One region of the Gottfriedia sp. ABJ_BB2_2 genome, then DNA from elsewhere that is predicted to be linked to it. Evidence: riboswitches for the same ligand, from Rfam matches in the RefSeq annotation. Region 1 holds a riboswitch; the other holds the start of a gene.
What was found. A riboswitch is a leader RNA that binds a small molecule or an ion and turns the genes downstream of it on or off. The one in region 1 is predicted to bind cobalamin.
Positions count from the first base shown of each region.

Region 2: linked by a shared signal. The riboswitch ahead of metE (5-methyltetrahydropteroyltriglutamate--homocysteine S-methyltransferase) and the one ahead of ACX6U0_RS15930 (ABC transporter substrate-binding protein) in region 1 are both predicted to bind cobalamin.

Region 1 covers NZ_JBVFKR010000007.1:140,112-156,698, reverse strand. Annotated here, with positions in the region: gene opp4C (oligopeptide ABC transporter permease) at 1-682, opposite strand, end outside; gene ACX6U0_RS15965 (ABC transporter permease) at 699-1,670, opposite strand; gene ACX6U0_RS15960 (ABC transporter substrate-binding protein) at 1,768-3,405, opposite strand; gene ACX6U0_RS15955 (S-layer homology domain-containing protein) at 3,439-4,695, opposite strand; gene ACX6U0_RS15950 (hypothetical protein) at 5,087-5,233, opposite strand; gene ACX6U0_RS15945 (cob(I)yrinic acid a,c-diamide adenosyltransferase) at 5,568-6,137, opposite strand; gene ACX6U0_RS15940 (ABC transporter ATP-binding protein) at 6,259-7,044, opposite strand; gene ACX6U0_RS15935 (FecCD family ABC transporter permease) at 7,041-8,087, opposite strand; gene ACX6U0_RS15930 (ABC transporter substrate-binding protein) at 8,053-9,012, opposite strand; cobalamin riboswitch at 9,140-9,313, opposite strand; gene ACX6U0_RS15925 (ATP-binding protein) at 9,384-11,168, opposite strand; gene ACX6U0_RS15920 (response regulator transcription factor) at 11,168-11,887, opposite strand; gene ccsB (c-type cytochrome biogenesis protein CcsB) at 12,107-13,273, opposite strand; gene resB (cytochrome c biogenesis protein ResB) at 13,286-14,908, opposite strand; gene resA (thiol-disulfide oxidoreductase ResA) at 14,937-15,464, opposite strand; gene rluB (23S rRNA pseudouridine(2605) synthase RluB) at 15,618-16,346, opposite strand.
Region 2 covers NZ_JBVFKR010000001.1:698,327-714,913, reverse strand. Annotated here, with positions in the region: gene ACX6U0_RS03675 (L-lactate permease) at 18-1,592, shown strand; gene ACX6U0_RS03670 (YwbE family protein) at 1,652-1,849, opposite strand; gene ACX6U0_RS03665 (hypothetical protein) at 1,849-2,031, opposite strand; gene ACX6U0_RS03660 (hypothetical protein) at 2,127-2,261, opposite strand; gene ACX6U0_RS03655 (imidazoleglycerol-phosphate dehydratase) at 2,374-2,517, shown strand; gene ACX6U0_RS03650 (hypothetical protein) at 2,638-3,105, opposite strand; gene ACX6U0_RS03645 (dynamin family protein) at 3,312-6,041, shown strand; gene ACX6U0_RS03640 (hypothetical protein) at 6,080-6,337, opposite strand; gene ACX6U0_RS03635 (DUF4349 domain-containing protein) at 6,508-7,440, opposite strand; cobalamin riboswitch at 7,632-7,831, shown strand; gene metE (5-methyltetrahydropteroyltriglutamate--homocysteine S-methyltransferase) at 7,977-10,256, shown strand; gene abc-f (ribosomal protection-like ABC-F family protein) at 10,773-12,590, shown strand; gene ACX6U0_RS03620 (YitT family protein) at 12,664-13,500, opposite strand; gene exaC (acetaldehyde dehydrogenase ExaC) at 13,658-15,175, shown strand; gene ACX6U0_RS03610 (hypothetical protein) at 15,345-15,617, shown strand; gene ACX6U0_RS03605 (M42 family metallopeptidase) at 15,730-16,587, shown strand, end outside.

The sequences.
Region 1 (16,587 bases):
CTAATGTTGCAATAACAATAATCGGTGCAACTGCATTCGGAAGAATATGATAAAAGATAATACTGGAGCTATTTTCCCCAGTCGCTCTGGCAGCCTCAATATAATCTCGCCTTTTTAACGATAAAATTTCACCCCGAACAATCCTTGCCATACTAGTCCAACCGACAATACTTAAAACAAATACAGTCGACCATAATGATGGAACTACTAATGAAGCAACAATTAATAGTAGGAAGAAAGTAGGAATCGACTGGATCGCATCAATAATACGCATCATTGTATTATCTACAAATCCGCCAAAAAATCCAGCTATCGCTCCATAAATGACACCTATAGAAACAGTACAAATCATTGCTAAAATTGCAACCGATAATGAGATTCTAGCCCCATAGAATGAGCGAGTCATAACATCCCCACCCATCGCATCTGTACCAAAAGGATATTTCTTACTAGGCTTTAAGCTTGAATCTAAAATATCAAAAACTTCAGGTTTATGTGGAGATAGTAACGGAGCAAATATCGCCATTAAAACAATTAATACAAAAACGATTAAACCGAATACTGCTAATCTATTTTTCTTATATCGTTTCCAGATGACAGCTGCTCTACTTTCAATTTTCATTTCTTTTTCAATATTCTGATTATTTAATGTTGGTTCTATCGCTGGATTTGGTATACTCATCGTCTGCTACTCCTCTCTATTTCTTACCAAAAGTAATTCTTGGATCAATGATTGCATATAGAATGTCTGCTATTAAATTAGCAATTACGACTAATACGGCAGCAATTAAAGTAGTACCCATGATTACTTGATAATCACGAATAAAGATGGCATTAATCGATAATCTACCCATTCCAGGCCAAGCAAATAATTGTTCAATAAACAGTGCTCCACCAAATAAGTTTGGTAGCTGTAAAGCAATGATTGTAATAATCGGAATTAATGCATTACGCAGCGCATGTTTAAAAATTACTTTTCTCTCTGATAGTCCTTTTGCTCTTGCAGTTCGAACATAATCTTGCTTTATAACCTCTAGCATACTAGAACGCATAAATCTCGATTTTGTTGCAATGAGTCCAAAAGCTAAAGTGATCGCTGGTAGTGCTAAGTGATGTAAACGGTCTTTCAAATCAAAATGTTCATACACTTCTCTCATACCAGATACCGGGAACCATCCAAGTTTAATAGAGAAAAATAATATAACTAGAATTGCGATGAAAAATTGCGGTATGGCGATCCCCAAGAAAGCATAAGACGTAAAGAAATAATCTAGCTTAGAATATTGTTTTACTGCCGAATAAACACCAATCGGAATAGCAATCAAAATTGAAAGTACAATTGCTGTACTCATTAAGGTTAGTGTTGCAGGAATTTTATCTACTATTTTCTTTGTTACTGGTTGACCATCTTCAAATGAATAGCCAAGATCACCCTCTGTAACAAATAATTTTAACCATTTATAATATTGGACATATATTGGTTGATCTAGACCTAACTTCTCTTTAATCAATTCTTTTTGAACATTTGACCCAGCATCTGAGGCTTCTGGATTTTCATACATAGCCGTAGGATCTCCTGGAGCTAATGTCATAAGGGCAAAAGAAATTACTGTAATGATAAACAACAAAGGTACTGATTGAAGCGTTCTTTTTACAATATATTGAAACATGTTTACCCCCCTAAAATAACAAAGTAGTTTACTAGAAAGATAGCCGCAAGCGACAGTTAGACGCAAACGGCCATCTCAATTTGAATTTTACTATCTATTATTTACGTTTTTTAGCGTCTTTCCAGTACCAATCGATTAAGCTGAACTTATCGTTAGAGATTGATGGCTCAACTCCACCTAAATCTTCATCATAACCCATTGTTAATTTTGGATGGTAAGTCCAAATTAAGATTTCATGGTCAGACATGTATTTGTGTAATTCTTGGTAAATTTTAATACGTTTCTCACGGTTTTCTTCTTGCTTATATTGCTCTAATAATCTATCAATTGTTTTATCGTCTACACGGTTACGATTTGATAATCCAGGATTCGCTTTTGTTGGAATACCTGAAGAATGGAAGAATTGATAGTGGTCAACGTTTGCATCATATCCAGACCATCCTAATGCGAAGCAATCTAATTCCCCAGCAGCATACTTATCTAAGAAAATAGACCACTCGTAAGCACGTGGCGTTACTTTAATTCCTAATTTAGCCCAGTTTTGTTGAGCTAATAAAGCTACAGCTTCACGAGTTTTATTACCATTGTTATAAGCAAACTCGATTTTTACTGCTTTACCATCTTTATCGTATAATGTATTTCCACGTTTTTCATAACCAATTTCTTTTAACAATGCAGCAGCTTTTTTCACATCATAAGGAAGTGCTTTTACACTGTCATTATTTTGTGGAATTTTTGGATGCATTGGACCACTACCTTGGTAAGCACGGCCTAATTGAATCTTAGAAACAATTGACTTACGATCTAAACCATAAGCTAATGCTTCACGGAATTTTTCGTTATTCCATGGTTTAACTGCTTCGTTAAATCCGATAAAGTCAAAACGACCTTGGTCATAAGACTTAGTTGTTGTATCTTTATCCTTCTTAACTTGTGCTAATAATTTTGGAGTAAGAGACTCTACGTAGTCTACATCCCCTTTAATTAAGTTAAGTGCTTCAACGTTAGCGTCAGGTAAAACTTTTGTAATTACTTCATTTAAATATGGGCGTCCTTCAAAATAGTTTTTGTTAGCCGTAACTACAATACGCTCATTTGATTTCCACTCTTTAAATTTGAATGGGCCTGTACCGATTGGGTTACGATGGATTTTATTATTTTTGTTGTAATCATCTACACCTTTAGGGAATTGGTGTTTAGGCATAATTGGTGCTGATGCCACTGTATTTTCTAAGAATAATACATCCTTTTCCTTTAAAGTAATTTGGAACGAATAATCGTTTACTAGTTTTGTAGATTTTACTGCATCAAATAATGATGCGTAATGGTTCTCAGCTTTTGGATTCATGAACATATCATATGAGAACTTAACATCTTTTGCAGTGAAAGGCTTGCCATCATGCCACTTTACACCTTTACGAATTGTGAAAGTATATGTTAAGCCGCTTTTTTTCCAGCTAGTTGCTAATGCTGGAACTACTGCACCACTCTTATTTAATGTAAGTAGGCCATCAAACACCATACTTGTAATATCAATTGAAGCAGAGTCAGACGAATTAAGTGGCGTTAAACTTACTGCATCAGCGAAAGTTGAAATGACAACTTTCCCACCAACTTTTTTCGAATCGAAACCTTTACGTACAGATGCTGCGTCTGAATGTAATGCCGGTAAGCCAGCTAATACTACTGATGCAGCAAGAGCTGTTGATACGAATTTACTTTTTACGTTTTTCATACCTATTTTCCTCCTCTTATTCGATTAAATTAGTTAATTTGCTGCAGGTTTTTCTGCTTTTACATTTGCAACTGTGATCTTGCCTTCTGGAGAAACTTCAACAGAAGCAGTTAATTTATAACCGTCTGCAATTAGTTTAACTAGATCTGAAGTTGATGAAACGGCAGTTTTACCATCCTTCGTCACATTTACAACAACTGCTTCATCAGCAGTTAATGTTAAGTTTTCAAGTGCACTTTCAGAGAAATCAAATACATAGTCACCAGTTGCAGTAACTGTTAAGCCTTTATCTGTAAGTTTTGCAATTGAAGCATTTAATGCAGTTACTTGGTCATTCGTATAGTTTGTATAAACTGAACCAAAATAACTTACACCAGCAGCTGAATAGCCAGTAAATTCACGGAAAGTGAAATCTTTATCTGGATGACTTGGTAAGTTACTTACAACAAAGTTAAGATCAACTTCTAATGTTGTTGTTCCAACAGTAATTTTACCGTTTGAATAACCAAGATTACCTTCAAAAGAATCAAGACCAGCACCACTTACGAAAGCAACTTTTCCTGTTTTATCAAAAATTACTTCCACTGCAGTTCCAAGTCCTAATGCATCTGTATCAGTAGCTTGATCATCAATGAATAATGAAGCATTAGATGAAATTTTGTAAGTTTTTACACCGCTATCACTTTTTAAAGTAATTGATGTTGGAGTTGAACCTACAACCACTCCATTTAAATCTTTATATACATCTTTAGCTTGTAAGAACTTGTCTACTGCAACTGCAGCAGCTTCTTTCGTTACAACAGCGTTAAGATTTGTATCAATTGATAGTACCCCTTTACGTTCTAAGAAGAATAAGAAATCAACAGGACGGTTTGACCAGCTAGTTTTAAATCCAAGACCACTTGCTAGTACTTTCGATAATTCAGCGTAAGTTAAGCCCTTCTTAGGTAAGAATTCACCTTTTTTTGTTAGTTTGAAGTAACCTTTACTTACTAGCTTTGCAGCATTTGCATTTTTTGTATCTTTAACTTTTACTGATTTAGAAGGAGCTTTTCCAAGATATACTAACTTAGCTGCTAAATCAGCAAATTCTCCTCTTGTAAAACCTTTTTCTGGATTAAAATCAGAACCCTTGTTAACTAAATAACCTAAGGAAACTAATTTCGTAATTGACATTTCACTATCTAAGCCTGAAACATCATCAAACGATGCTGCATATGTAGACACACTACCTAATAAAAGTGTAGAAGCTACCACGCCTGAAACAACCAGTTTGCGTAAATCCTTCATTCTAAATACCTCCCCATTCTCTTAACGATACCGATCATATTGGAACTATAATTATTTGTATATTAGTAGTTTACATACCCCCTCAAGCAGAATAGAAAGAAATATCAGAAAATATAAATATTTCTAACAAATTTATAACACAAAAACAGTATTATGAAACTGACAAAAAACTAACATATTTTTAACAAAATTCAAAATATTATAAAAATAGTCGTTTTTTTCATATTTTTCTACTAATTTTTATAAATTTTTTGTGACAAATAGGTTAATAGTCATAAAAAAAATATGAAAAAAATTACAAAAGTCAGTAATTTCTTTCATATTTCTTAATATTAAATATTAAATTTTAAGATGTTTTTAGGAAAAATAACCAATAAAATATTATATTAAACTAATGATTTAAAGCAGTTTTTATCTCTTTTATACTTTTACCTGCCACAAACTCTTCAAATTTTTCCTTATTGCCACCAATAAACAAAAGTCCAATTGTTAACACAAATACAACAACTAACAAACATCTTCTAAACAAATCCAACATAAAATGTAATCCTCCTAATATAAAAAGTGACGCGCTTCGATACTACCAGATAGTCATCAGAATAAGAAGAACTGGATGCTATCCTTACTTTCAAATGATCAAGTTGCATATATTTTTATGTCAATGACTTATCTTTAGCTTAATCCACGATTTGCAACTTACTAATTTTTGGAACATATAAATAGAATTGCCTCTTTCTAAAGAAATCTTTTCATATGTAATCCTTCAAATTTACATCATACTCAACCATTCTATGTTAGAAAAAAATATTTAATACAAAAAAATAGTTATTAATTAGCGAAACTTTTCTAATTAATAACCATTTTTTCAAACATTATTTTTTATCTGTCCGAAAGACGATTGCGCCTCTTTCATATTCTATATCTTTTATATTCAATCGCGTGTTGATTACTCTAGCTAATGCAAAGAAGTAATCAGATAGGCGATTTAAATATAGGAAAACTGGCACATGAATTGTTTCTTCTTTCATTAATGAAACGACATTACGTTCAGCGCGCCTTGTTACTGCTCTAGCCTGATGAATAATTGCCGCTGCTTTAGAACCACCTGGTAAAATAAATTTTTCAAGTGGTGGCGTTGCATCCATATATTCATCTATCAGTTTTTCAAGATCCTCAACCATTTTTTCAGTTGTTTTGAATGGGATGCCTTCCTTCACAACCGCCAAATCTCCACCACAATCGAATAATTCGTGTTGTATTTTTTGTAAGCTTTCGAACAGGTCTTTTGTATCTTCTGAGTCTAAATAAGTCATAGCATATCCCACGATTGTATTAACCTCATCAATCGTGCCATAAGATTCCACTCTCAAATGATCTTTATCTACTCGTTTTCCTACTAAGCTTGTTTGGCCTTTATCACCCGTTTTTGTATAAATCTTCATGAAAATTTCCTCCTTATCTTATATATTGTTCTTTAATAGAATTTGACTATGTAGCTACTTAATAAGCTTTTCAAATCAATTAGTCTAGTTATTTATTAATCAAAATAAGAAAGCAAAAAATTTAAGTAAAATTACTTTTATAAACAATCACTTTTTTATTCGTATTTGGATTGTTCATAATTTGAAAAGAAGTTCCATAAAGATCTTCAAGTATTTCTTCAGTTAAAACGTCTTCCGTGTTGCCTTCACAGAAAATTGTTCCATCTTTAAGCGCTAATATTCTATCACAATATAAACTCGCTAAATTTAAATCATGAAAAACAGTAATGACTGTTTTTTCTTCTTTTTGTTGTAATTCTTTTAATAAATCTAATATTTTAATCGTATGCATTAAATCTAAATGATTGCTTGGTTCGTCTAAAAATATATAAGGCGTTTCTTGAGCAAAAGCTTGTGCTAAAAATACTCTTTGTCGCTCACCACCGCTTATCTCACTAATAAATTTTTGTTTCATATTGTGTGTACTAGTCATTAATAACGCATTATTAACTGCGTTTTCATCTTGAGTTGTCCAGTTTGGAAATAGTGAGGAAGAATATGCAATTCGTCCAAGTTTAATCGTTTCGTTTACTTCATAAGAAAAAGTATAAGAATTTTGTTGCGATAAGACGGCGATTTTTTTTGCAATGTCTTTATTAGACATCTTTGTTATATATTCTCCGTCGATCATTACATCACCTGTTAACGGTTTCAAGAGTCCGCACAAAATATGTATAAATGTAGACTTTCCGCTTCCGTTCGGTCCGATAATACCTAACCATTCACCTTCATTGACGGAATAAGAAAGATCCTTAATATCTTTTTGAATCCCATTATATGAATAAGAGATTTGATGACAATTGATCATAGTTTCCCTCTATTCCTTTTCATTTGAAGTAAAATAATTGCAAAAATAGGTGCACCAATTAAAGATGTAATCACACCTATTGGTAATTCTCTTGGAGCTAGTATGACTCTAGAAAAAATATCTGAAGCTATTAAAAAGATTGCGCCGTTTATCATTGATAATGGTAGTAGCTTTCTATGTAATGGTCCTACGATTGCTCTCGTAAAGTGTGGAACAACTAATCCAACAAATCCAATTGTGCCAGATACTGCTACAGCTGCACCTGATAAAATACTACCAGTAAATAAAATTAAATAAGTAACCTTTTTTACATCAATCCCTATATGCTTTGCATTTGTACTCCCAAATGTCATTGCATCTAATTGTCTATGTTGGCCATATAGAATGAGAAAGGAAAAAATTAAAAATGGTAATAGTGTGATAGAATACTGTATCCCTCTTCCTCCAATATTCCCCATTAACCACCCGATTACAGATCTCAATTCATTATCAGAAAATGTTATAAATAAAGATAATAAAGCCGAACAAAATGAACTAATAATGATTCCGCCTAATATTAATGTTTCAACATTCAAAGAACGATCTATTTTTCGTACAAATAAAATCAATAGTAAAAGTGTAAAAAATCCAAAAATTATACTGACAACGGGTAATGTAAAATAAGTAACGATTGGTAAGCTAATCTGAAAAAACAAAACAAATACAGCCCCCACAGATGCCCCTGAAGAAACACCTAAAGTAAAAGGATCAGCTAAAGGATTCTTTAATATACCTTGAAAGGCAACTCCTGCTAATGCGAGGCAAGCACCAACTAAACCCGCTAATATTACACGAGGTACTCGTATATTCATGACAATTGTTTGAATATCATCTGGGACAAAATTAGTTTTAAAAAACGCATCTGAAAAGCTTTGAATAATAGAATAAAAGGGGATCGATGTTGATCCTATCGAAACCCCTAAAATAAATAATAACAATAATACAAAAGATGGAATAATAAATATATTCTTATTTAAAAATCTCTGGATAAACCGCCTTTGCAATTTCTTCTACTCCTTCAACAAGTCTTGGACCAGGTCTAGATGTTGTATCAGCATTAATATCAAAAACTCGTTTATTTTTAATTGCATTTACAGTGGTCCAATTTTTTCTTTCTAGTACAGCTTTCTCTAAATCAGGTACATAATCACCATATGTAGTTAATATAACATCTGGGTTTGCTTTTATAGCAGATTCTTCACTATACATTACCCAGCCTTTTTCTTTTTCAGCAACGTTTTTTGCATGAATGATTGAAATCATTTCATTTAGAAATGTTCCATTACCTGCAGTATATATTTCAGGTGGTCCTGAAATTTCTAACCAAACTAATGGGTTCGTGCCAATAGTAGCAGCTTTATCACTAATTTTCTTTAATTTTTCCTTCATATCACTTACAACTTTATTTGACTCATCAACTTTGCCAGTGATCTGACCAACTTCTTTAATTGTATCATATACGTCATTTATTGATTCAGCATTTTTCACAACAAACACTGTAATCCCAGCCTGTTTTAATTGTTCTAAACCATCTGCGGAAATGCCAAGGCTAGACTCATGAGCTAATACTAAATCTGGTTGAAGTGAGATGATTTTCTCAATGTTATAAGTCATATCAGCATTATTTCCACCAACTTTGTCGATTCCTTTAACTTCCTCAGGATAGTTATCAAAATCAGTAACACCGATTACGTTTTTTCCTTTTCCTAATGAGAATAAGATTTCAGTATTACTTGGTATTAGCGAAATAATTTTTTTAGGTTCTTCTTTAATCTCAATCTCTTTTGCTGTTGAATCTTTTACTGTTAATGGAAATTGTGCAGCTTCAGTTTTTGGAACATTTGTTTCTTTTTGCGCCGTTTCGTTATTACACCCAAATAACCCTAAGCATAATAAAACGACTAACAAGCTTGATACGATTTTCTTCATAATTCTCCCCCTAGTATGTTGGAAAGCATAAAAAAACCCCATTCAAATTTATGAAGGGGCTCGAAACAACATAATGATACAAGTAAAACTTGCAACTGCTGCTTCAAATTCTCACTCCCCGAAGAATTGAAAACGGATGAATTTAGCAGGTCTACTGACTTTGCTTCAACCTACTCCGACCTTCCCATTCCGATGGAACAGTGGTTTGTTCGTTTCGTCCACATTACAGTTGCGGGGACAGTTCTGGATTTTACCAGATTCCCTATTAAGCGATTATCGCACTAAATTCATCAATATTTCATTATATTAATCGTAAAGTATAATAAGTGAGAATTCAATTATTTTATTTAATTGTTTTATATGAAACAAGATTACTCTACAACTTTTTCATTTATTCGTATAAAATGTGGTATTTTCACTTTAAATGTCGTACCTTGCCCTATTTCGCTGAATACTTGAATTGAACCACCATGAGCGTTCACGATATTCTTAACGATTGATAAACCAAGACCAGTACCACTCTTACCTCTTGTACGTGCTTTATCGGCTTTATAGAACCTTTCAAACACAAATGGTAAATCTTCGTTGGAAATACCAGCTCCCGAATCTATGAATTCAAATATAGTATCTTCACTATTCTGAGAAACAGAAACAATGATCCTACCATTTTCATTTGAATGTGTAATCGCATTAACGATTAAATTCGTAAAGACTTGTTCCATTCGATCTTCATCAATCAAAATATTAACTTGTGAAATATCATCTAATTCACCAAAAAGTGAAACATTCTTCTCTCTTGCTAGCGCTTTAAATTTTCTAATAATACGATCTACAAATGGAATGACTGCTACGGGTTCACGATTTAATTCAGTAAAACCATTTTCCATTCGTGCTAAATCTAATAAATCATTTACTAATCTACTCATCCTTAATGATTCATCGTATATAATTTGTGATAGCTCTTGCATCTCTTCCTTGGACTCTGCAACGCCATCTACAATCGCTTCACTGTAGCCTTGTAATAATGAGATTGGTGTCCTTAACTCGTGCGATACATTAGCGATAAAATCTTTTCTCATTTTTTCTAAACGTCTTTGTTCTGTTACATCACGAATTACGGCAACAACACCACGAATATTTGTTTGATTATATAATGGTGACATCACTATTTGCCAATTACCTTGATCTAAATTTAGCTCAATAAATTGCTTCTTTTCGCTTTCAACTACTAGTTTATATAAATCTAATAAGTCTTTTGTCAAAACTAGTTCTGAGTCATTCTCAATTTCATCATCATTTAGCATTTTTAAAAATCGAGCAGCCGGTGGATTAGTCGTTACAATACTACCTTCATTATTAATCGATATTACACCGTCAACCATACTCGTAATGATATTTGATACTTTCTCTTTTTCTTGTTTTAACGCATTCATATTAAAGTTTAGCTTCTTACTCATTTTATTAAAAGAATAAGCAAGTTCCCCAATCTCGTCATTCGAGTGAATCGGAACTTTAGCATCAAAATTACCTGATGTCATATCACCGACCACTTCTTTCATTTTTCTAAGTGGTGCAGTAATTTTTGAAGAAAGGAAAAAAGAGAAAAAAGTCGTTAACACAATTCCAATGGAAGCAGCAAGTAATACGAAGTTAGTTGTTTGATGAATCATCCCTTTAACAGGCTGTAACGATTGATACATATATACAGCGCCATGATGATTTTGATCTTTTATCGCTACACCAACTACTAATTTTTCTCTTTCACTATTCTTTCCGTATACAAGTCTTTTACTTACATCTTCCTTGTATTCAATCGTTCTATTTAATACATGATCTTTTAGAATTTCTTCATATGGTAGTTCTTGTATGCCATATTTATTACTTGAGTACCAAGGTTCTTCATCTTCAATAGAAATGATGACTCTCGAATATCGATTCACGATATTATTGGATAAGTACTCAACGTCGGACATTGATTGACCTTTCTCGATCAATCCGGCTATTTTCGTTGCATCATCTTTCATATTTTGCACTTGAAGATCAATATAAAATTTCTCAAAGAATCCTATGAGAACAAATGTTAAAAATGACAATACAAGCGAAACTAGTAATATAATTGTAAGCCATAGCTTACCAACTAAACTTCTTAAAATCATTACTCCTGACCTACCTCAAATTTATAGCCTACACCCCAAACAGTAACGATCATTTTAGCTGCATCTTCTGAACACTTACTAAGTTTTTCACGTAATCGTTTTACATGTGTATCAACAGTACGTAAGTCACCGAAGAAATCATATTGCCATACTGATTTTAGCAATGTCTCACGATCGAACACCTTATCAGGAGATTTTGCTAAGAATAATAACAATTCATATTCTTTTGGCGTTAAGCTAACTTCTTCACCTTCAACAATTACTTTATGGGCATCATTATCAATCGTTAAATGCGAGAAAACAACTACGTCTTTTGCAGAAGAATTGTCTGATGTGAAAACTGGCATATTTGATGAACGTCTTAATAGAGCTTTTACCCTAAGTACAACTTCACGTGGGCTAAACGGTTTTATGATATAGTCATCAGTACCAACTTCAAATCCTTGCACGCGATTTGTTTCTTCACCTTTAGCTGTTAGCATAATGACTGGAGTAGTTTTTACTTTTCGTAGCTCTCTACAAACTTCAATTCCATCTATTTTAGGCATCATTAAATCTAATAAGATAAGTGAGTAATCATTTTTCAACGCTAATTCTAAAGCATCCTCACCATTGTCTGCTTCATCTATCATGTATCCATCACGCTCTAAATACATTTTTAATAAACGTCTAATTCTATCTTCATCATCTACAATTAAAATTTTTATGTTTTGATCCATTTTCATTCAACCCCCTTTACATAATTTTACATAATAAAAATTGTATATTCTAGTCCAATTTGTGAACATTTTTACATAATTCTATGAACTTATTATTTCCATCATTTTCATAAATAAAGCAAAAAAGACAGAATAAAGTAAACTAGCATACTTTATTCTGTCTTTCTTAATTTACATTTAATTTCTGACATAGCTGACCGAGTGCAATTCGCTATTCTTTTAAGCGTAAGAGTGTAGTCCAGCTATGATTAAGTTTACAGCAATTAAGTTGAACATGATGATTGCAAAACCAATTACAGCCAACCATGCTGACTTTTCACCTTGCCAGTTACGTTTAAAACGTAAGTGTAAGAATACCGCATAGAATAACCATGTAATTAATGCCCAGTCCTCTTTAGGATCCCAGCTCCAAAATCTTGTCCAAGCAATTTGAGCCCAAATCATTGCAAAAATTAAGCCGCCTAAAGTAAAGACAGGGAAACCAATCGCTACCGCACGATAACCAATTTCATCTAATAAATCACTATCAACCTTTTGAACGAACGGTTGTAAAAATGCGCCAATACGCTTTCTAATGATTAAACGAATCACAAGATATAGTGCTACTCCTGCAAAAATTGACCAAATAACTGTATTTAGTTTTTTAGCATTGATAAGTGCTGGCATTTCTGCAAGTGCTTCAAATTTACCTTCTGTTGTTAACTCACCTTTATGTGGACCAACAATCGATGGTAAATTGTAAATCATTTCTTCTTTGACATCATCTTTATTTACCCAATTGTATTTCGCTTCGTAACCTGAAGCATTAAATGCAGTTGAAATAAGAATAAATGCTACAACAGTTACTAAGAAGTATAGAACAGCTTCAAGCCAAAAAGTTTTCTTCGTTGACTTTGACTGATCAAGATTTTTAATTAAATAAATTAAACCAGTAATAAAACTAATTGCTAAGATCGCTTCACCTAAAGCAGCTGTTGTTACATGGATATGTAACCAGTAACTTTTTAAAGAAGGAACTAATGGTTTAATCTCATGTGGAAACACAGTTGCATAAGCAATAATGATAATTGCAATTGGTAATGCAAATAATCCAATAATATTTAATCTGTAAATAAAATGGATCAGAATAAACGCTAAAATTAACATCATTCCAAAGAATGTAATAAACTCAAATAGATTACTTACAGGTGCATGGCCTGCTGCAATCCATCGTGTAATAAAATAAATGATTTGTGATAAAAACCCTAAAACAGTTATTGATATTCCTATCGTAGCCCATTTATTAGGTCCATGATCGTTTACTTTTAGCGAGCCACCAAAAAAGAAAGTAGCTACGATATAACATATAAACGAAATAAATAAGAAATTACTACTTAGCTCGTACATATTTTCCCCCTATTAAACACTTTTTTCAGATTGTTGGTCGATTGGCAATTCAATCTTAGTGTCTCCCAACACTTTATTCAACTCTTGTTTTAAACCATAATAGTTTTTATTTGTAAAAGCTGCTATCCAAATTTCCCCATTTTGATTTTGGATCCAAACTCTTCGATGATACCAGTACATACCCTGGATTACGCCAATCATAAAGATTGTTCCACCAATTCCAAGTAACCAAAGTGTTAAATCTTTACGAACTGTTAATCCAGTCGAATCTTTTGTTTCAATACCAGCAAACGTCATTTTATATTTGTTTACACCATCGGGTTCAATGTTTTGCTTAATTGCAACGAATGCAACCTCACCCTTTGGCGTCTTTGGTGTTGTCATTTTAAATACAAATGCTGGATTGTTTGGTTTTCTTGTTTTTGTATCAGGAACACCATCTGAATTGAAATAAAAATCAGGAAAATAGTTTCTAAGCTCTACTTTGTACCCATCTTTTAACTCATAAACTTCTTTCGGATTTTGTAAGTCTACTTTTAATGGACCTAACTTCGTACCAGTTTTTTTATCTTCAAGTGTAAATAAAAATGCACTAAATTCTCCAATTTTATAGTCTACTTGATATAAAGCAAAATTTTGGAATTTTAATGGTTCATTTACTCGAATATTATAATCTTTTACTTTTTTTAGTTTTGGCTCTTCACCAGGAATTAAGTTCCCTTGACGTTTATATAACGTAACGTCTGCTTGATAGTTTTTCGGAATTTTATCATTTCCAAAACGTTCAATTGCTTCTTCGTAAACTTTTCCTTCAGAATTCTTATTATAAGTTTCCATATGGAAGTCATTTAGCTTAAGATAATAATTTTGATTCGTTCCAACGATTGGCTTTAGTTCTCCTTCTTGAACCCATAGCGCTTTATCTAAATACATTCCAGGCACATATCTTAACATTACACCAATTAAGAAAATGATCAATCCAATATGGTTTACATATGGACCCCAACGAGAAAATCTGCCTTTTTCAGCAAGAATATTTCCATTTTCTTCACGAATCTTATATCGTTTCTTAATTAGATTTTTCTTTGCTTTTTCAATTTCAAGAGTGACATTATCCACTTTAGAAGTTCCAAACATTCTTTGTCTTTTTAAAAAGCCTGGATGTCTAGTTACAGTTTGTTTATTCAAAGCTTTATAAAGAGGGACAATACGATCTAAGCTACAAATAACTAGCGATACGCCGATTGAAGCTACTAGTAACATAAACCACCATGAGCTAAATGTATTATCTAATCCAATTAAGTCATAGATTTTACCAAATGTACCATACTCATCTTGGTAATAAGTTGTTGGATCTGCAGTTGGTGGAAGTAAATCTCTTTGAGGAAAAATTGTTCCAAGTGCAGCAGCAATAAGTGTAATAATAATGATGACTACAGCAACTTTTACAGAAGAAAAAAACATCCACACTTTATCAATAAAAGTTTGATTGTTTACGATAGATCGTCTTGCTGTACCCTCATATTTCATATCAAGTAAATCAGTAGCGTTTTCATCCTGCGGCTTACCACAAGATTCACAGATTACTGTACCAACATGATTCAAATGTCCACATTCACATTTAAAAGTATCCATATCTTTTCCCCTAACTCATTTTACAGCATCATTTTGGTAATATTTCTTTAATATAATTTTCAAAAGAAGTTGATGTCATTTGACCAGTCACAATTCTTTTTACTTTTCCATCAGGACTTACAAAAAATGTAGTCGGTAATGGATTCACACCATAAATGTTTAAAATTTCTTGATCTTTATCAATCGCAATCGGGAATGTAAGTTTATAATCGCTTACAAATTTTTTCACGGAAAACTCTGACTCATCTGCATTTAATGCAAATAATTCAATGCCTTGATCTTTATACTTTTGATATAACTCATTCATAAAAGGCATTTCACGTTTACAAGGCTCACACCAAGTACCCCAAAAGTTAATGATAACACCTTTTCCTTTCTGCTCAGAAAGTGTAAATTTTTCTTCAGAATTTAGTTCAGTTAAAGCAAAGTTAGGTGCAGTACTCCCTTTACTTACCACTTCATCCTCTTTGAAGAAATTTATGTAAAAAGTATATCCGATTGCAGCTACCATAATTAAAAGGATTAGTGTACGAATTAACGTTCTATTTTTTTTCATATAAGCAGTTCCTCCCATATGTAAGAATATCATTATTTCCTATTCTTGAATAGAAATATGAAGGTATCAGCTAAAAGACTAAATATTCTAACATCTATTTATCACGATCGTTTTCACGACAAGAAAAAACTCGGCATTGGCCGAGTCTTTTTATTAACGAGGCTTTGCTGAAGCCATCGCTCTTAATTGTTTTACCTCATGTGGTGATAACTCCCTTGCATCACCAGCAGTTAATCCAGATAAATCTAAGAACGCATAACGTTCACGTTTTAACTTCATTACAGGAGTTCCGATCGCCTCAAGCATTCTTTTTACTTGACGGTTTCTACCTTCATGAATGACCAATCTAATGATTGCAGTATTTTTCTTCTTATCAAGTGAAATCATTTTTACCCCGGCTGGAGCTGTTTTTCCATCTTCAAGTACAATTCCACGTTCTAATTTACGCAACTGCTCTTTTGTTGGGATCCCTTTTACTTTAGCAATATACTCTTTATCAATTTCATACTTTGGATGCTGTAGTAAATTCGAGAATTCACCATCATTCGTTAAAAGAATAATTCCTGATGTATCATAATCTAATCTGCCAATTGGAAAAATTCTTTGCGGAATCATAGGAAAGAAATCCGTTACGACTTTTCTTCCTTTGTCATCAGACACACTAGAAATGACACCTGATGGTTTATATAAAATAAAGTATACTGGTTCTTCTTTGTCGATAGGAACTTCATCCACTTCAACTTTATCGTTACTAGTAACCTTTACACCAAGTTCAGTAACAATTTGACCATTTACTTTTACTTTTCCTTCTTTAATTAATTCTTCTGCTTTACGTCGAGAAGCAATCCCGGCTCTAGCAATAACCTTCTGCAATCTTTCCATTCGCTCAATTCACCTCTTCAACCATCATACAGATTTATACGGCTGAATACAAGTTGAAAGTGGAAAAAGCTCATCCTAACACTTTAGGGAATCACTTCAAGTCATTAAACATTGTTTTGTACTATATAAAACAAGCATGTCAGGGATTTTATAAATAAACTAATTTTGAATCAGGTTATCTAAAAAGCTTTGTTTCAACTTAGCCATCCGCGATATTTTACTAAAGAATTCAAAGGTCAGT
Region 2 (16,587 bases), on a different contig from region 1:
TTTGAGGAGCATAAATTATGTTAGTAGATGATTTTAATCCATTCAATAATCTTGGCATTTCAGCATTAGTTGCAGCCATTCCAATTTTTTTATTCCTTCTATGTTTGACTGTTTTTAAAATGAAGGGTATTTACGCTGCATTAATAAATTTATTGATAACCTTCCTGATTGTTCTTTTCTTCTTTAAATTACCAATCGGAGAATCAATTGGCAGTATAATACAAGGGACAATACAAGGAATATGGCCAATTGGCTATATTATTGTGATGGCAGTGTGGTTATATAAAATAACCGTACAATCAGGTAAATTTGATATTTTGCGTGGGAGTATTGTCGGTATATCCCAAGACCAACGGATTCAGTTTTTAATAATAGGATTTTGTTTTAACGCTTTTCTTGAGGGAGCAGCCGGTTTTGGTGTACCAATTGCAATTTGTTCTGTCTTATTAGTTTCAGTAGGATTCAAACCTTTACAGGCTGCGATGCTTTGCCTAATAGCAAATGGAGCTTCAGGAGCTTTTGGAGCAATTGGTATTCCTGTGGGAATTATAGACACATTTGGTTTAGAAGGTAATGTAACTTCTATGAAAGTTTCAATGATGACTGCTTTAACTTTACCTATTATTAATTTTACGATACCGTTTCTATTAATTTGGTTAATTGATGGTATAAAGGGAATAAAAGAAGTATTACCAGCGATTTTAGTAACTTCAATAACGTATACAATATCCCAGGCATTTATGACAATTTTTATTGGACCAGAATTAGCAGATATCATACCTGCATTGTTAACAATGGGCTTATTGGCACTATTTTCAAAAAAATGGCAACCTAAAAATATTTATTTAATGAATGGTAAATCATTCAAATATGAAAATATTTCCAAAAAAGATATTTTGAAAGCTTGGTCTCCATTTTACTTATTAACACTATTTGTTTTATTATGGAGTTTAAAATCATTTAAAGCATTATTTGTTGAAGGTGCAATTTTTGCATCAAGTGTTCTTAAATTTATCATTCCTGGATCTTCTATAAATGTAAGTATTGATATAATCGGAGCAACTGGCACAGCAATCCTTTTAGCGGCATTGGTATCATTAACAACTACAAAGTCGATTAATTTCAAGGAAAGCCTTGCTCTTTTGAAGAAAACAATTTCTGAATTTTGGATTCCAATCATAATGATTTGCGCGATTATTAGTATTGCAAAATTAATGACTTATGGAGGTTTAACAATTGCAATAAGTCAAGCATTAGCAACAACTGGAGATTTCTTTCCATTATTATCACCAATTTTAGGTTGGATTGGAGTGTTTATGACAGGTTCCGTTGTAAATAACAATACATTATTTGCTCCAATTCAAGCGCATGCTAGCAGTATTATTGGGACAAATCCAGCATTATTAGTTTCGGCTAATACTGCTGGAGGAGTAATGGCCAAACTTGTTTCACCTCAATCAATTGCAATCGCAACAGCAGCTGTTGGAGAAACTGGAAATGAGTCTTTATTAACAAAAATGACATTAAAATACAGTTTTGGATTACTTGCATTTGTTAGTATTTGGACATTACTCTTGTCAATCATTTACTAGTTTGGGAAATCAATTATAATAGTAATGAAACAAAAAAACGACTGATATTCAGTCGTTTTTTACTTTTTAATGATGTCTTTCACTCTTCCAACTTGGCCGTCTTCTAACCTAACTTTAATGCCATGTGGATGAGAAGGAGATTTTGTTAAAATGTCTTTAACGATTCCAGAAGTTAGTTTACCTGTACGCTGGTCTTGTTTTAATACAATTTGAACTTGATCTCCAATTTGAATAGTAGAACGAATTTGTCCGTTCATTATACGCCCATACGTTTACGTTGATTATTTGGCTTTTTTGTTATTTGATTTTTTTTCGTCATATCTTTAACAGCATTTAATCCTGTATTACCTGAAGATTGCTGTTGTTTTTTACTTGCAAGCTTTTGTTTCATTAGTTCTTGCAAACTAACTTTCTTTGGTTCATTGATATTTTCACTCATTTAATGTTTCCTCCAATTTTATCTTACTTTTATAATGACTTGTTGAAGGAAAATAAGCAAGTCCGTTTCAGAGAATACATAAAATATAATGGTTTTTAGCTTTGTTTTTCTTTATTTTTCTCGTGAAACTCTTCCATTTTTTTACTTTTTGAATAAGCTGATTCTTCAGAATGTCCAAATTGATCAACAGAACTTTTTTGTGGTCCTTTGTTTGTATGTCCTTTAGCCATTTCAAATCCCTCCTTTTTAGCTATTATGTGCTATATTGCCATTTCTTATTTTGAATAAACTTTCTCATGATATGGAAATCTAAACATGAATACAGGCTAAGGAGGAGAAGAAATGACTAGTAGAAATGGAAGTAAAGGTAGCAAAAATCAAAACGCTCCAGGATTACATGGACAAGCAACACAAAGTGGAGATAATAACAAAGGTACAGACTATCGTTCTAAAAAAGGCAGTAAATCAAAAATAGAATTACACTAAAAAAACGCCCCTTAACGGGCGTTTTTTTATCTAAATGAAATTAAGTGAGTAAAAAGTAATACGCCATAAAAAAATAACACTCCATGGTTACTTTAGCGCTATTTCAACAAATTTATACATTTATTCCTTAAAACTAAAGCCTTCTTCGTCTAAATACTCAGCAGCTTCACCATAGCTATTGAATGTGCCATCAAGATTTTCTCCAGCATATACATTCCACATATCCATTTCAGATACTAGCTTTAATGTCTGTCCACTAGTGTTCACCCATAATTCTTCTACTTCTTCATCGTCTTCTTCAAAATTTGGTTCAAAAGATAATTTATCGATTGATTTTGTAATAATAGAGCGCAGTTCGTCTTCACTAAAGTCTCTAATATTAACCATACCTTTGTCGTTTGTTCTATAGCCTTTTATTCCTTCTGCATATACAAAACCATTCCCATTTGGATGTAAATGAAAGACGACATTCTTTTTTTCTGTTAAACTTTCTTCGTACTGAAAATTTGTACGACCAAGTGATACAGATTTTTTTGTTAATTCTGGGAATGATTCGATAATTTCAAGTTTTTGTTCGTAAGTTAGCATATTGCCTCCAAAAATAATGTTATTTTTCTATGTTTTGTGAGTATCGTAACAAATATAACAAAAATGTATAAAAAAAGACATCTAAATGTCACATTTTATACGTCATTAATTTGGTAGAATAAGACTGCTAAATAAAAGGAGAATTGTATCCTTTTCGTCTTATACTCAGAAATAATACAATTTATTATACATAGTAGGTGATCAACATGACAGTAAAGCAACAATTTATTGAGAAAGAATTTTATAAAACGTTTTTAAATGGTACTGAAAAACAACCGATTGCTCAATTAGCAAATATTTTTAGAACGCCAGATGAAGAAATCGACCTTTCATCAGTTCGCTTTGCACAAGGTGAAGTATACTTTGAAAATAAAGATTTCGAGACTGCTGTGTTTAAATGGGAAAAAGTTGAAAATCAATATAAAGATTGGGCTAAGAAAAATATTGCTGACGCTTATTACGAGGTTGGTGCATTCGATACGGCCGAAAAGCTGTATAAAGATGTAAAAACTGAAAGTAGAACGTTAACTTCAGAAATTTTTCTTCAATTATTTTCTTTGTACATCGATATTTCTAATTATGAAGAAGCAGATCGTATGATTAAACAAGCAGTAAAATATAATCCGGACTATCCAAATGTTACGAAAATTGCTCGTAAATTTTATGAAAAAAATCATGATTGGAATAGTGCGGTTGATTTAGCTTCAAATGAATCAATTCGTACGGAAGATTTAAAATGGTTTATTGTTTTAAGAGAATACATAGAGAATGGTGCAACAAATGAAATGTCACCAAACTATTTTATGGGGCCTTTATTATCACTAGCAAAAGTTGATTTAGAGCATTTTGAACTAATGGTTGAAGCACTTTGGAATAGTTATAGAGAAAAATCTGAATATGTAAATTGGTTACATACATTTAATCAAATGTTGTTCCAAATTAATGTAGAAACAGGGGTAAAATGGAAACGACTTCCATCGATTTACTCATATACGTATAAAGAATTAATTGAAGGTAATTATTTAGTAGCACAACTAGAGGAAATGATGCCAAGTTTCTTAACGAACTGGTTAAGAATTACTGATTTTGATGGTGCAGTTTTAGCGACAACTGCAACACTTGCATGGGATCGTTTATTCCCAGGTAGATTAGATTATCAAATTGTTGTTGATGCTGAAATGGCATTTGAACAATTACAACAAATGCCAGATTGCTTCGAAAATGGAAAAGAATTATTTGAAAATATCCTTCAATGGGCATTGATAAATGAAATTGAAGTGGGCAATCGTTTTGTTTGGTGGACGAACCAATTAACAAACTTTGATCATACAACGATGCTAGTAGCTGGAACAATTGGAAATGGAAAATCATCATTTGTAAATTCACTTTTAGGTGAGAAAATGATGGGATCTTCTACGACAATGCCAGTTTTATTTGAGCAAAGTGTTGATACAAATATTACAGTGTATTCAAAAGAAGGAGATACTAGCCTTGCTGAATATGCAGACTTTTATGATTTAACTACTGTTGAAAATGAATTGTTAAAAGGAGACGAGTTAGTTCATTATGAATTACCGAATCCTTTTTTACAAAAGCACAAAATCTCAATCATTGATACACCAGGTATTGATGGAACAGATTTAAATACAAAAGCATTACTTCAATCAGTGAAGCTTGCTGACCGTCTTGTATATGTTTTAAATGCAACAGCCCCATATACAGAAGCTGAAAGATCATTATTGATTACGATTCAAAAGCAATTACCAACATTACCGATTCATTTCATTTTAAATAAAATGGACTCAATCTATAGTAATGATGAAGTTGATCGTGTTCATGCTGAAATTGAAGAGAAAATTAAGTTAGACTTCCCAGCTGCGAAAGTTCTACCGTATTCATCAATTTACAGCAATCAAGATCAATTTAATGAACTAGAAAGATTCATCGAAGGAAATGTATTATCGACAACTGCAAATTCTAAGCAATCTGAGAAATTATTATTGGCAATCCGCAAGTTAATTAATTTCTTATTAGAAAAACGTGTTGAAAAAGAAAATGATTTACATGCAAATGTTCAATGGAACGAAGTATTAGATGAAAAATTAAATGGCTTACTTCACTCTTTAAAAGATAAAGAGATGGAACACGCACATACAATTTCTAGCACATATCGTGAGCTTAAAGATGAAATTAAGTACGATTTAAAACTAAGCATTCCTGCTATGTTAAAAGAGTGCAAGGAATTAATAAAAGAAGATAGTGATTTTAATTCGATCTTAGAAACACTAAATGAAGAAATGAATAATCGAATTCAAGAATATGTAAGACAAACAACATTACCGAAGTTAAATGCGGCACTTCAAAGTTGGATTAGAGAGTCTGGTTCTTTATTAGAAGGGACACAAAGTTATCTAGCTGATATGTGCGATTCATTAAACACTTACATGGGAAGTGAACAGTTAAGTCTTGAATGTGATTTCAAAGTTTTAGATGATTGGCGTCGTGATGCAGATCGTATGACAAGTATGATTCAATTAGATGAGATGAATATTTTATTGAATTCTTCTCCATCACAGTTCTTGTTAAAAAGCTCGGGCTTAATATTAGGTTTATTACCTCAAAATAAATCTAAACTTGTTGCTCAATATCAGAAATATGTTGATAACGTTAATTATGATGAAGTATCTTCTTCAATTTCAACAAGATTCTTTTTACAGTTTGAAATGTTTGAAAAAACATTACCAAGAGACTTATCAATGTTCTTACAAACGCCATATGAACATTTATATGAACTTGTTGATCAAACAAGAGAATCGATTTCAAATTATGTAGCAATTCTTGAAGAAATGAAAGCAAATCCAAGTGGATACTTTGATCCAATCACATTCTATACAGTTCGATTAAGACAACTAGAGTTTTTAACTTTACGTAAATAATAAAAGAGTGTACCGAATTGGTACACTCTTTTTGTAACTTATTCATCCTCAGAGTCTTCTTCATATGGAATATAAACGACGATTGTTTGGTAGCCTTCTTTTACTTTTACTTGACCACCATAAGGGATGTCGTGAATGATGATGCTACCTTTTGGGTCAAGTGAAAAATGTCCAATTTTATCATGATCTTCATCCAATAATACTATTTCATGATCATTTCCTAGAATTCTTACTCCATCATTACAATCAACTTGTATTTTCCAATTACCTAGTTTGCTTAATAAGAAATGTTTCATCGTTTTTTTCTCCTAATTAAAGTAATCTACAATATTAATCATAACGTTTTTAGATAGAAATCAATATAAAAGAATCATGAATAGAAGTGTTTATGTTGATAAAACAAAGTAAAACGCTGATAGTACAGCGTTTTATTTTGATTGGTAATTTATTCTATTTTTATTCATTATTATTTCGGAATATTCCAGTCTTGGTATTTCTTCACTGCTTTACGTGCGATAAAAAATCCAGCTACTAGTATGATTAACCAGATGATAATGAATACAGAGTTACCGATAATGAATACTGTAGTATTTTTGAATCCTGTTGAGATATTTTTAAGATTGTCTTTAAATTTAGCAGTAATTCGATCACTTACCGTTTTAGGCGGCGTAGTGTCTGTTATTTCAGCTACTTCGGTAACAGAAAGATTAATCGTACTGTAATTGATTAATGAATCATATGTCTTTATTGTTGTTGTTAAACTTTCAATTTCGAACCGAACGGTTGTAAGTTCCTTTTCAAGCTCTATGATATCACTGAGTGAACCTGATTTTTTCAATAAACTTAGAAGTCTTTCTTCTTGTATTTTTAAAGATTTAATTCTAGTTTCTGTATCAAAGTATTGATTTGAAATATCTTCAGTTGAAATAGATTTGGAAGTCACATTTCCAATCGTATTCATTTTTGATAGATAAGCGTTTAGTTTATTAGCAGGAATTCGTAAAGTATACTGTGCAGTTCTAGATGGGAATTCGTCAATATTATCATCGTCATATTTTTCTAGCATTGATGTACCGGTGATATGATTGGACTCAATATAACCATCAAATTCAGTGACAGATTTTTCTAGTGCATCGATGGTTTTTTCGAATTTTTTTGTCTCAAGCTGAAGCTCAGCAGTTTTTATTAATTTACGTACGATTCCTTTAGTAGGTTCATTAATACTTTCCTTTGAATCATTTTGATCGACAGTTTGTACGTCTGCTCTTTGTTTTGGAGCGGTATCCATTTGCATTGATTTTTCACTTTCCATACCATTCGAATTTGAACAAGCAGATACTAGAGAAATGACAAGGAGAAACAAACCGATTTTTTTAAAAACTTGTAAGATATTCACCATTCATATTCACCTCTATTTTTTATCGAACTGTTTAAAGTATGACATATTATGTATTGTTAAAATTTTCTAATTTAGTTCACTATATCATAAGTAGTCTTTACTTCAAATAATGAAGTGACCTTTTCTAGGACTTTAGTAAGAAAAAAATAAATATTTTGACTATTAAATCAAATTATGACAAAATAATGAAAACTAAATAGTGGGGAATAGGTGTGAATGTTTGATTAACTTCAAAACATTTACTTAAAAGGGAAGTTTGGTGAAATTCCAACACGGTCCCGCCACTGTAATTGAGGAGTAAATAAATACATACCACTTATCTATTGATAGGGAAGGTTTTTATTTACGTTGATCCAAAAGTCAGGAGACCTGCCTATTCTAACGACGCTGTTCGACCTACGAGAGATAGGGAGGTGCCTTATGTATTGGAAACTGACATGTAAGTATTCTGTTCATTTGTGTTTTCCTACTTAAGAGCATTTTTATCTCAATTAGATAAAAATGCTTTTTTATTTTCAAAAAAGGGAGTGTTTTACATGGTAAACATAAGTAATCTAGGATACCCAAGAATTGGTGAAAACCGTGAATGGAAGAAGACATTAGAGTCATTTTGGAAAGGGAATATCACAGAAGAACAATTTGAGAGTGAAATGAAATCAATTAGACTTCAATCTATCGAAAAACAAGCTCGTTTAGGTGTCGAAATCATTCCTGTAAATGATTTTACTTACTATGATCATGTTTTAGATTTTGCAACAATGTTTGGCTGGATTCCTACTCGTTTTGGAAATTTGACTGAGCAACCTTCATTACATACATATTTTGCATTAGCTAGAGGGAATAAAGAGCTTGTAGCGTGTGAGATGACAAAATGGTTTAATACGAACTATCACTATATAGTGCCAGAATATCAATCTGATCGTAAATCGAAATTATTATATAACAAACCACTTGCGTCATTTTTGGAAGCAAAAAATGAATTAGGTATGATAACGAAGCCTGTTATATTAGGCATTTATACGTTTACTAAGCTTTCAAAAGGATATAATGAAGAAGATAAAAATTCAGTTATAACAGAGTTACTTCCGGTCTATATCCAAATGCTAAAAGAGCTAGAAGATGCGGGGGTAGAATGGGTGCAAATTGATGAGCCTGCTTTTGTATTAGAAGAAGCAAATGAAGATATTCAGTTAATAAAAGACATTTATTCGGAAATTTGTGAGGCCCTTCCATCATTATCAATTATGCTTCAAACGTATTTTGAAGGAATTGAACAATATCCTGAGTTGATAACAATTCCAGTTAAAGGAATAGGATTAGACTTTGTACATGGTAGAAAAGAAAATGTACAGGCATTAAAGAAATTTGGTTTTCCAACGGATAAAGTACTAGCCTGCGGGATTGTAAATGGTAGAAATATTTGGAAAAACAATTTAGACGAATCAATCCAATTGATCGAAACACTTCAATCACTCATTCAACCAAAAGATTGGTGGATTCAGCCTTCATGTAGCTTATTGCATGTCCCAGTTACTAAGAAAAAAGAAGATTCGTTAGAACATACTGTAATTGATACATTAGCTTTTGCAGATGAAAAATTAGAAGAGTTAGTCGTGTTAAAGAAAGCTTTAATGTTTGGTAGAGATGCCGTAAAACAAGAAATTGATAAAGTGAAACAAAATTTCGAACAGCTTAATAAATTAACTTCTAATACAGATGATGTAAGAAGTTTAAGTGAAGAAGATTTTAATAGAGCTATTCCATTTAAAGAACGATATCATTTTCAAATGGAAGCATTGAAATTACCATTATTACCTACCACAACAATTGGTAGTTTCCCACAAACTAAAGAAATCAAAATTGCTAGACAACAATGGAGAAAAGGGGAGCTTACAGAAGCCGACTATCGTCATCTAATAAATTTGAAAATTAAGGAATGGATTGAACTGCAAGAAAAACTAAACTTAGATGTATTGGTACATGGTGAATATGAACGTACAGATATGGTAGAATATTTCGGTGAAAAGTTAAAAGGGTTTGCCTTTACTAAAAATGCATGGGTTCAATCATACGGTTCAAGATGTGTAAAACCACCGATTATTCATAGTCGTGTAGAATTTGTTAAACCAATGACAGTTAATGAGACTAGCTATGCTCAAAGTTTAACCGAAAAGCCTGTAAAAGGGATGTTAACAGGGCCTGTAACAATTTTAAACTGGTCATTTGTTCGTGAAGATCAAGCAAAGGAAGATATTGCGAATGAAATTGCGCTTGCTTTAAGAAAAGAAATAGAGGCGCTTGAGGAAACAGGTATCTCTATTATTCAAGTAGATGAACCAGCAATACGTGAAGGCCTACCACTGAAAAAACGAAATTGGGAAGAGTATTTAAACTGGGTTACTCGTGCATTTCGCTTAACTACAGCAAGTGTTCAAAAAATGACGCAAATTCATACACATATGTGTTATAGCAGTTTTTCTGACATAATGGATGCGGTCATTGAACTAGACGCAGATGTGATTTCAATTGAACATGCAAGAAGTCATGAAGAATTTTCTTCATACTTAGCAGAAAACCCATACCCATTAGGAATTGGTTTAGGGGTGTATGATATTCATAGTCCACGTGTCCCATCAGTTCAAGAAATGGAGCAAAATATAGTTGGTTCATTAAAAGTGTGTGATATTCAACAATTTTGGATCAACCCAGATTGTGGATTAAAAACTCGTGATGAAACCGAGGTTATTCAAGCACTTACAAATATGGTGAATTCAGCAAAGAAAGTACGAGAACACTATTATTCTATTCTTTCGTAATAGCACGAATAGTCATGAACGAACATAGAGTATTGTATAAATCGCCACGAATGATTCGTACTATTTTGTGATATATTAAAAATTAAGTATTGAAATGTATTTAAAAGTAAGCTACTATTTAATTAATATTTTGAAGGAGGCATCAAATTTAGACACTATGTACATGATCCGATAACTTTTAAGCTAATTAATTTTATAGCAAAAAAGTACTCTGCCTGAAGTCAGAGAAATTGGATTAGTCTGTCTATATTTAGTGCCGTGAATATTAAATAATTAACCATATGCAATGTATAAAAACGTGGTTTTATTTAATTGCAACTTTTTTAGACATTTTTGTATTCGTTTTTTATGTAACGAATATGATTAACAATTCGTCCATTTACACACAGGCAGATGCTTGTGTGTTTTTTATTTTTTCGGCTCTGTGAAAATTTTTGTTGATGTTGAACTTTAACATAAAATTTTGTTCTAAAAATGAAAACAGAGCCACTTTTAAAATCGGATGGAGTGATTTGTATGTTTATTATAAAAGCAAATAATGTAGGAATTGAGTTAAATGGTTTAATGATCTTTGAAAATGGTAACTTAGACATTAAAGAAGGAGAACGAGTTGCATTAATCGGAGAGAACGGTATAGGGAAAACAACTTTTATTAATGCATTAATGGGTAGATTGCCAATTCAAAAAGGGAGTCTGCAAATTGAGTTTAAAAAGGATGAAATAGGTTGGCTATTAAATGATGAGAACGAAACTGAGCAGATGTCTGCAAAAGAGGTAGTAGCATCTGCCGATGAAAAGCTTTTCTTTCTCAAAAGAAAAATAGATCAATTATCAAATGATTTATCGAATGAACATCACTTAAATGAATTTAATCAATATTTAAGTGAGTATCTTGAGTTAAATGGATATGAGTGGGAATCAACAATAGAACAATCACTTAAAAAATTTCAATTACCGCAATATGTTTGGGAGATACCTTATTCGCAATTAAGTGGGGGACAGAAAACAAAAGTGAAATTAGCTAAAATTATGTTGAAGCAACCGAGGTTATTAATCTTGGATGAACCTACGAACCATTTAGATAGTGAGTCAATTGACTGGTTAACGAACTGGCTAAAATCTTATAGGGGAACAGTGCTATTTATATCACATGAAAGGCAGTTTATTGATGATGTTGCAACCAAAACAGTTGAATTAACTGAAAATGGAACATATAAGTATAATGGTGGTTATTCCGAATATAAAAAGCAAAAAGAACATGAAAGAATAACGAACCAAGCATTGTATGACAAGCAAGAAGCAGAGAAGAAAAAATTAATTGAAACAATTAATCAGTACAAACAATGGTTCACACAGTCACATAATGCAGCAAGTGAACGTGATCCATTTGCTAAGAAAAAAGCGGGTAAAAATGCACTGCGATTTAAGTCTAAAGAAAAAGATTTAGAAAGACTTGAGCAACGCAAAGTTGAAAAACCTAAAGAAGTTAAATCAATCTCAGCTAATTTTGAAAGTGAATCCTTTTCAGCAAAACATATGATAACATTTCAACAGGTCAACTTTGGATATGAAACCAAAAAGAATATTTTTGAGCAATTAACCTTTACATTGAATCGTGAAGATCGATTAGCTGTCATAGGAAAAAATGGTTCTGGTAAAACAACATTTTTAAAATTATTAACTGGCTTGCTAGAACCTACTGAAGGGTCTGTACGTCATAATCCGCAATTGAAAATAGGTTATTTTATGCAAGAGCTTGAAACGCTTAATGAAGAAACAACGATTTTAGATGAAATATTATCCCTTCCAAATATGACTGAAACGGAAGCTAGAACGATTCTTGCCTGTTTCTTGTTTAGAAAAGAAGATGTATATAAAAAAATAGGTCAGTTAAGCATGGGAGAAAAATGTAGGGTTGCTTTTGTGAAACTTTATTTTTCAGATTCAAATTTACTTGTTTTGGATGAGCCAACTAATTATTTAGATATTCATACAAGGGAACGAATTGAAGAAGCATTAGCTGTCTACCATGGTGCAGTTGTAGTCGTTTCACATGACCCGTATCTACTAAAGAAAGTATCAAATCGTGTAGTCCACATAGAAAAAGGTACGTTTTACGAATTTAAAGGTTCGTATGCGGAATGGAATGGAAGGCAATTTATTTCAAATGATCAACAAAGCTTGTTAAATGACCGAACAAGACTTGAACTTGAAATATCAGCAATGATAGCTGCGGAACTTGAGAGTGAAGAGGAACAATCGTCCCAACTAACAAAAATTGTAACATTAAAACAACAACTTGCTGACATTGAGTTGAAATTGAAAAGTATGTAGAAAACGAACTGATGTATTTGTGTAAGTGAGCAAAAAAAGTGTGTTTCACCAATCTGGTGAAAACACACTTTTTTTATACATTTGGTAAAGTAAAGCCTTCACCAAAAACATCACGTACATCATGGATGACAACAAAAGCCTTTGAGTCAATACCATGAATAATTTTTTTTAATTCAAATAGCTCTTGCTTATTAATAATGATATAAAGCGTTTCTTTTCTTTCACCTGAAAAGTGGCCTTTCGCTGGAAAAATCGTTACACCACGGTTCATTTCATTTGATACCAAAACTGCTATTTCATCTGCTTTGTCAGAAATAACCGTAATCGCTTTTTTAGGGTTTAGTCCTTCTATAATATAATCAATGACTTTTATTCCTATATAAATAGAAATAAGTGTATACATTGTTTTTTCAAAACCTATTACAAAATAACCACCTGAAACAACGATTAAATCAAATGCTAATAGCGTTTTACTAATACTCCATCCGAAGTATTGATGAAAAATTTGGGCAATGACAGTGGTGCCACCAGTTGTACCACCTGAACGAAAAACGATTCCTAAACCAAGGCCAATGAATATTCCTGCAAAAATAGTACCTAATAATGTTTCTTCCGTAGGAACTCCTAATCCTTCAGTTAATCGTATGAACAAAGAACTTGCCACGATTGAGATGATGGTATAGAGAATAAGCTGCTTTTTTAATAATTTATATCCAATGATCAAAAGAGTTGCATTTAATATAAACATAACGATACCTGGAGACCATTCAAAAAGGTAATAGGTTATCATCGTGATGCCAATAAAGCCACCTTCTGCTAATTTATTAGGAATTGCAAAGAAGTTAATTCCGATTGCAAAGATAGCTGAGCCGATCAGTAGTCCAATTATTTCAATGATGTATTTACGCAACGTTACCCCTCTTTTTTAAAAAAATTTAATCATAACTACTATTCTATCTAAACCAATTAATTGAAGCAAAATATTTTTAATTAAATAGATTTATAGGCATATTTTGTATACGATTTCATATTTTTATATAGACAAGCTATCTAAGGAGGAATGGGAAATGGTATTTGCAACGCCTGGAAAACCTGGTTCATTAATTACGTTTAAAAATCGTTATGATAATTTTATTGGTGGTGAGTGGGTCCGACCTGTTCGTGAGCAATACTTTGGAAATGTAACTCCTGTAACTGGACAAGTTTTTTGCGAGGTTGCAAGATCAACAGAAGAAGATATTGAGCGTGCACTTGATGCAGCACATCGTGCAAAGGATAAATGGGGTAGAACGAGCGTCACAGAGAGGTCTAATCTTCTACATAAAATTGCAGATCGAATGGAAGAAAATAAGGAATATTTGGCTGTTGCCGAAACTTGGGAAAACGGTAAACCAGTAAGAGAAACACTTGCTGCAGATATTCCATTAGCAATTGACCACTTCCGTTATTTTGCAGGCTGTATTAGATCACAAGAAGGGTCACTTGGTGAAATTGACGGGGATACAGTTGCATATCACTATAAAGAGCCATTAGGAGTAGTAGGTCAAATTATTCCTTGGAACTTCCCTATTTTGATGGCGGTTTGGAAGCTTGCTCCTGCTTTAGCAGCTGGGAATTGTGTTGTATTAAAGCCAGCGGAACAAACTCCAACTTCAATTCTAGTATTAATTGAATTGATTCAAGATTTATTACCACCTGGAGTAGTGAATGTGGTAAATGGATTTGGACTTGAAGCTGGTAAGCCGTTAGCATCAAGTAATCGTATTTCAAAAATTGCGTTCACTGGTGAAACATCAACTGGTCGCTTAATCATGGAATATGCTTCAAAAAATCTAATTCCAGTTACGCTTGAATTAGGTGGTAAATCACCAAATATTTTCTTTGAAGATGTAATGGATAACGAAGAATTCTTAGATAAAGCACTTGAAGGCTTTACGATGTTTGCCCTAAATCAAGGTGAAGTATGTACATGTCCATCAAGAGCGTTAATTCATGAATCAATTTATGAAGAGTTTATGGACAAAGCGGTGAATCGAGTAAAAGCTATTAAGCAAGGTAACCCACTAAATCCAGAAACGATGATTGGATCGCAAGCATCACAGGAACAACTTAATAAAATTCTTTCTTATTTTGAAATCGGTAAAAATGAAGGCGCAGAAGTATTGGTTGGTGGTAGCAGAAATGTACTAGATGGTGAACTTCGTGACGGATATTATGTAAATCCAACAATCTTCAAAGGAAGAAATGATATGAGAGTATTCCAAGAAGAAATTTTTGGACCAGTTGTTTCTGTTACGACATTTAAAACGAAGGAAGAAGCGTTGCAAATCGCAAATGATACTTCTTATGGTTTAGGTGCGGGTGTATGGACTCGTGATATGGATACTGCATACAGATTTGGACGACATGTTGAGGCAGGTCGAGTTTGGGTAAACTGCTATCACGCATATCCAGCACATGCGGCATTTGGTGGTTACAAAAATTCTGGCGTTGGACGTGAGAATCATAAAATGATGTTAGATCACTATCAAAATACAAAGAATATGTTAGTAAGCTATTCACCAAGTAAGCTAGGATTCTTTTAAGAAAAAACACCTTAGCATTTTTTGCTAAGGTGTTTCTTTGTCACTGAACGATTTATTACATCTGAAAAAAGATAGAATTATTGTAACGTGTAAAGTAAGCGGATTCTGACATATTATTCAAATGACCTCTATTAAAATGATAGTAAGAGCCAAAGCGGAGGTGTTACCGATGTGGATCGGAGTATTGTGTTTACTATTGTTTGTAGGAGTGATTTCGACCATTCAAATTTTATTGAATAGAAATTGGAAATGTATCTATACTGCTTACGGTTATCAAGACTATTTTAAAATCATCGGTAAATTAAAACAAAAGGGAATTTCCTATAAAACAAAAATACCTATGAATCTAAGAGTAGGGCGATTTTATGATAATACACAATATGATATCTACGTAAAAAAAGAACTAGAATATAAAGCAGTAGAAGCTTTAAATCATCAATAATTTAAATTTTTGTATCAATCATTCATATGTAAATTGATATAAAAACTAAATAACTGTATGATAAATTCATTGGGGTTGACTTTAATTAACTTTAGAAATAAGGGGATTGGATATGGATATCAGAATTAATAAGGAATTTGTACTTAATACTGCGAAGCAATTACTAGAGTTTAATAGTCCTAGTGGTTTTTGTTTTGAAATTATGGAATTAATTCAGTCTTGGACAAAAAGTTTAGGGTATCAGTTCGAAACGACGAACAAAGGTTGTGGCGTTATTACAATTCCAGGTAAAAGTAATGATCAGGTAGTTGGATTATCTGCTCATGTTGACACTTTAGGTGCGATGGTTCGCTCTGTAACTGGAAAAGGTACATTAAAATTTACCGTAATTGGTGGCCCAATAGTTCCAACATTAGATGGTGAGTATTGCCAAATAAGAACTCGCGATGGCAAAATTTACAGCGGAACGTTTTTATCAACAAGCCCATCAATTCATGTTTTTGAAGATAGTAAAACTAAAAAACGAGATCCTGAAAATATGGAAGTTAGAATCGATGAATGTGTAAAAAACAAAGAAGATGTGCTTAATTTAGGAATCGGACCTGGAGATTTTATTTTCTTTGATCCAAAAACAACGATTACTGAAAGTGGATTTATTAAATCTCGTTTTATAGACGATAAGGCAAGTGTTGCTTGCTTATTAGGCTTACTAGAACTTTTTAAACGAGAAAATATTGTCCCAACACATACGACAAAATTATTTATCTCTACATATGAAGAGGTAGGACATGGCTCATCATATATTCCATCGGATATAACGGAGCTAATTTCTGTTGATATGGGATGTATTGGGGATGATTTAAGCTGTACAGAATATGACGTTTCAATCTGTGCGAAAGATTCTGGTGGCCCATATGATTATAATATGACGACTGATTTAGTTAATTTAGCCAAACAAAATGACTTAAAT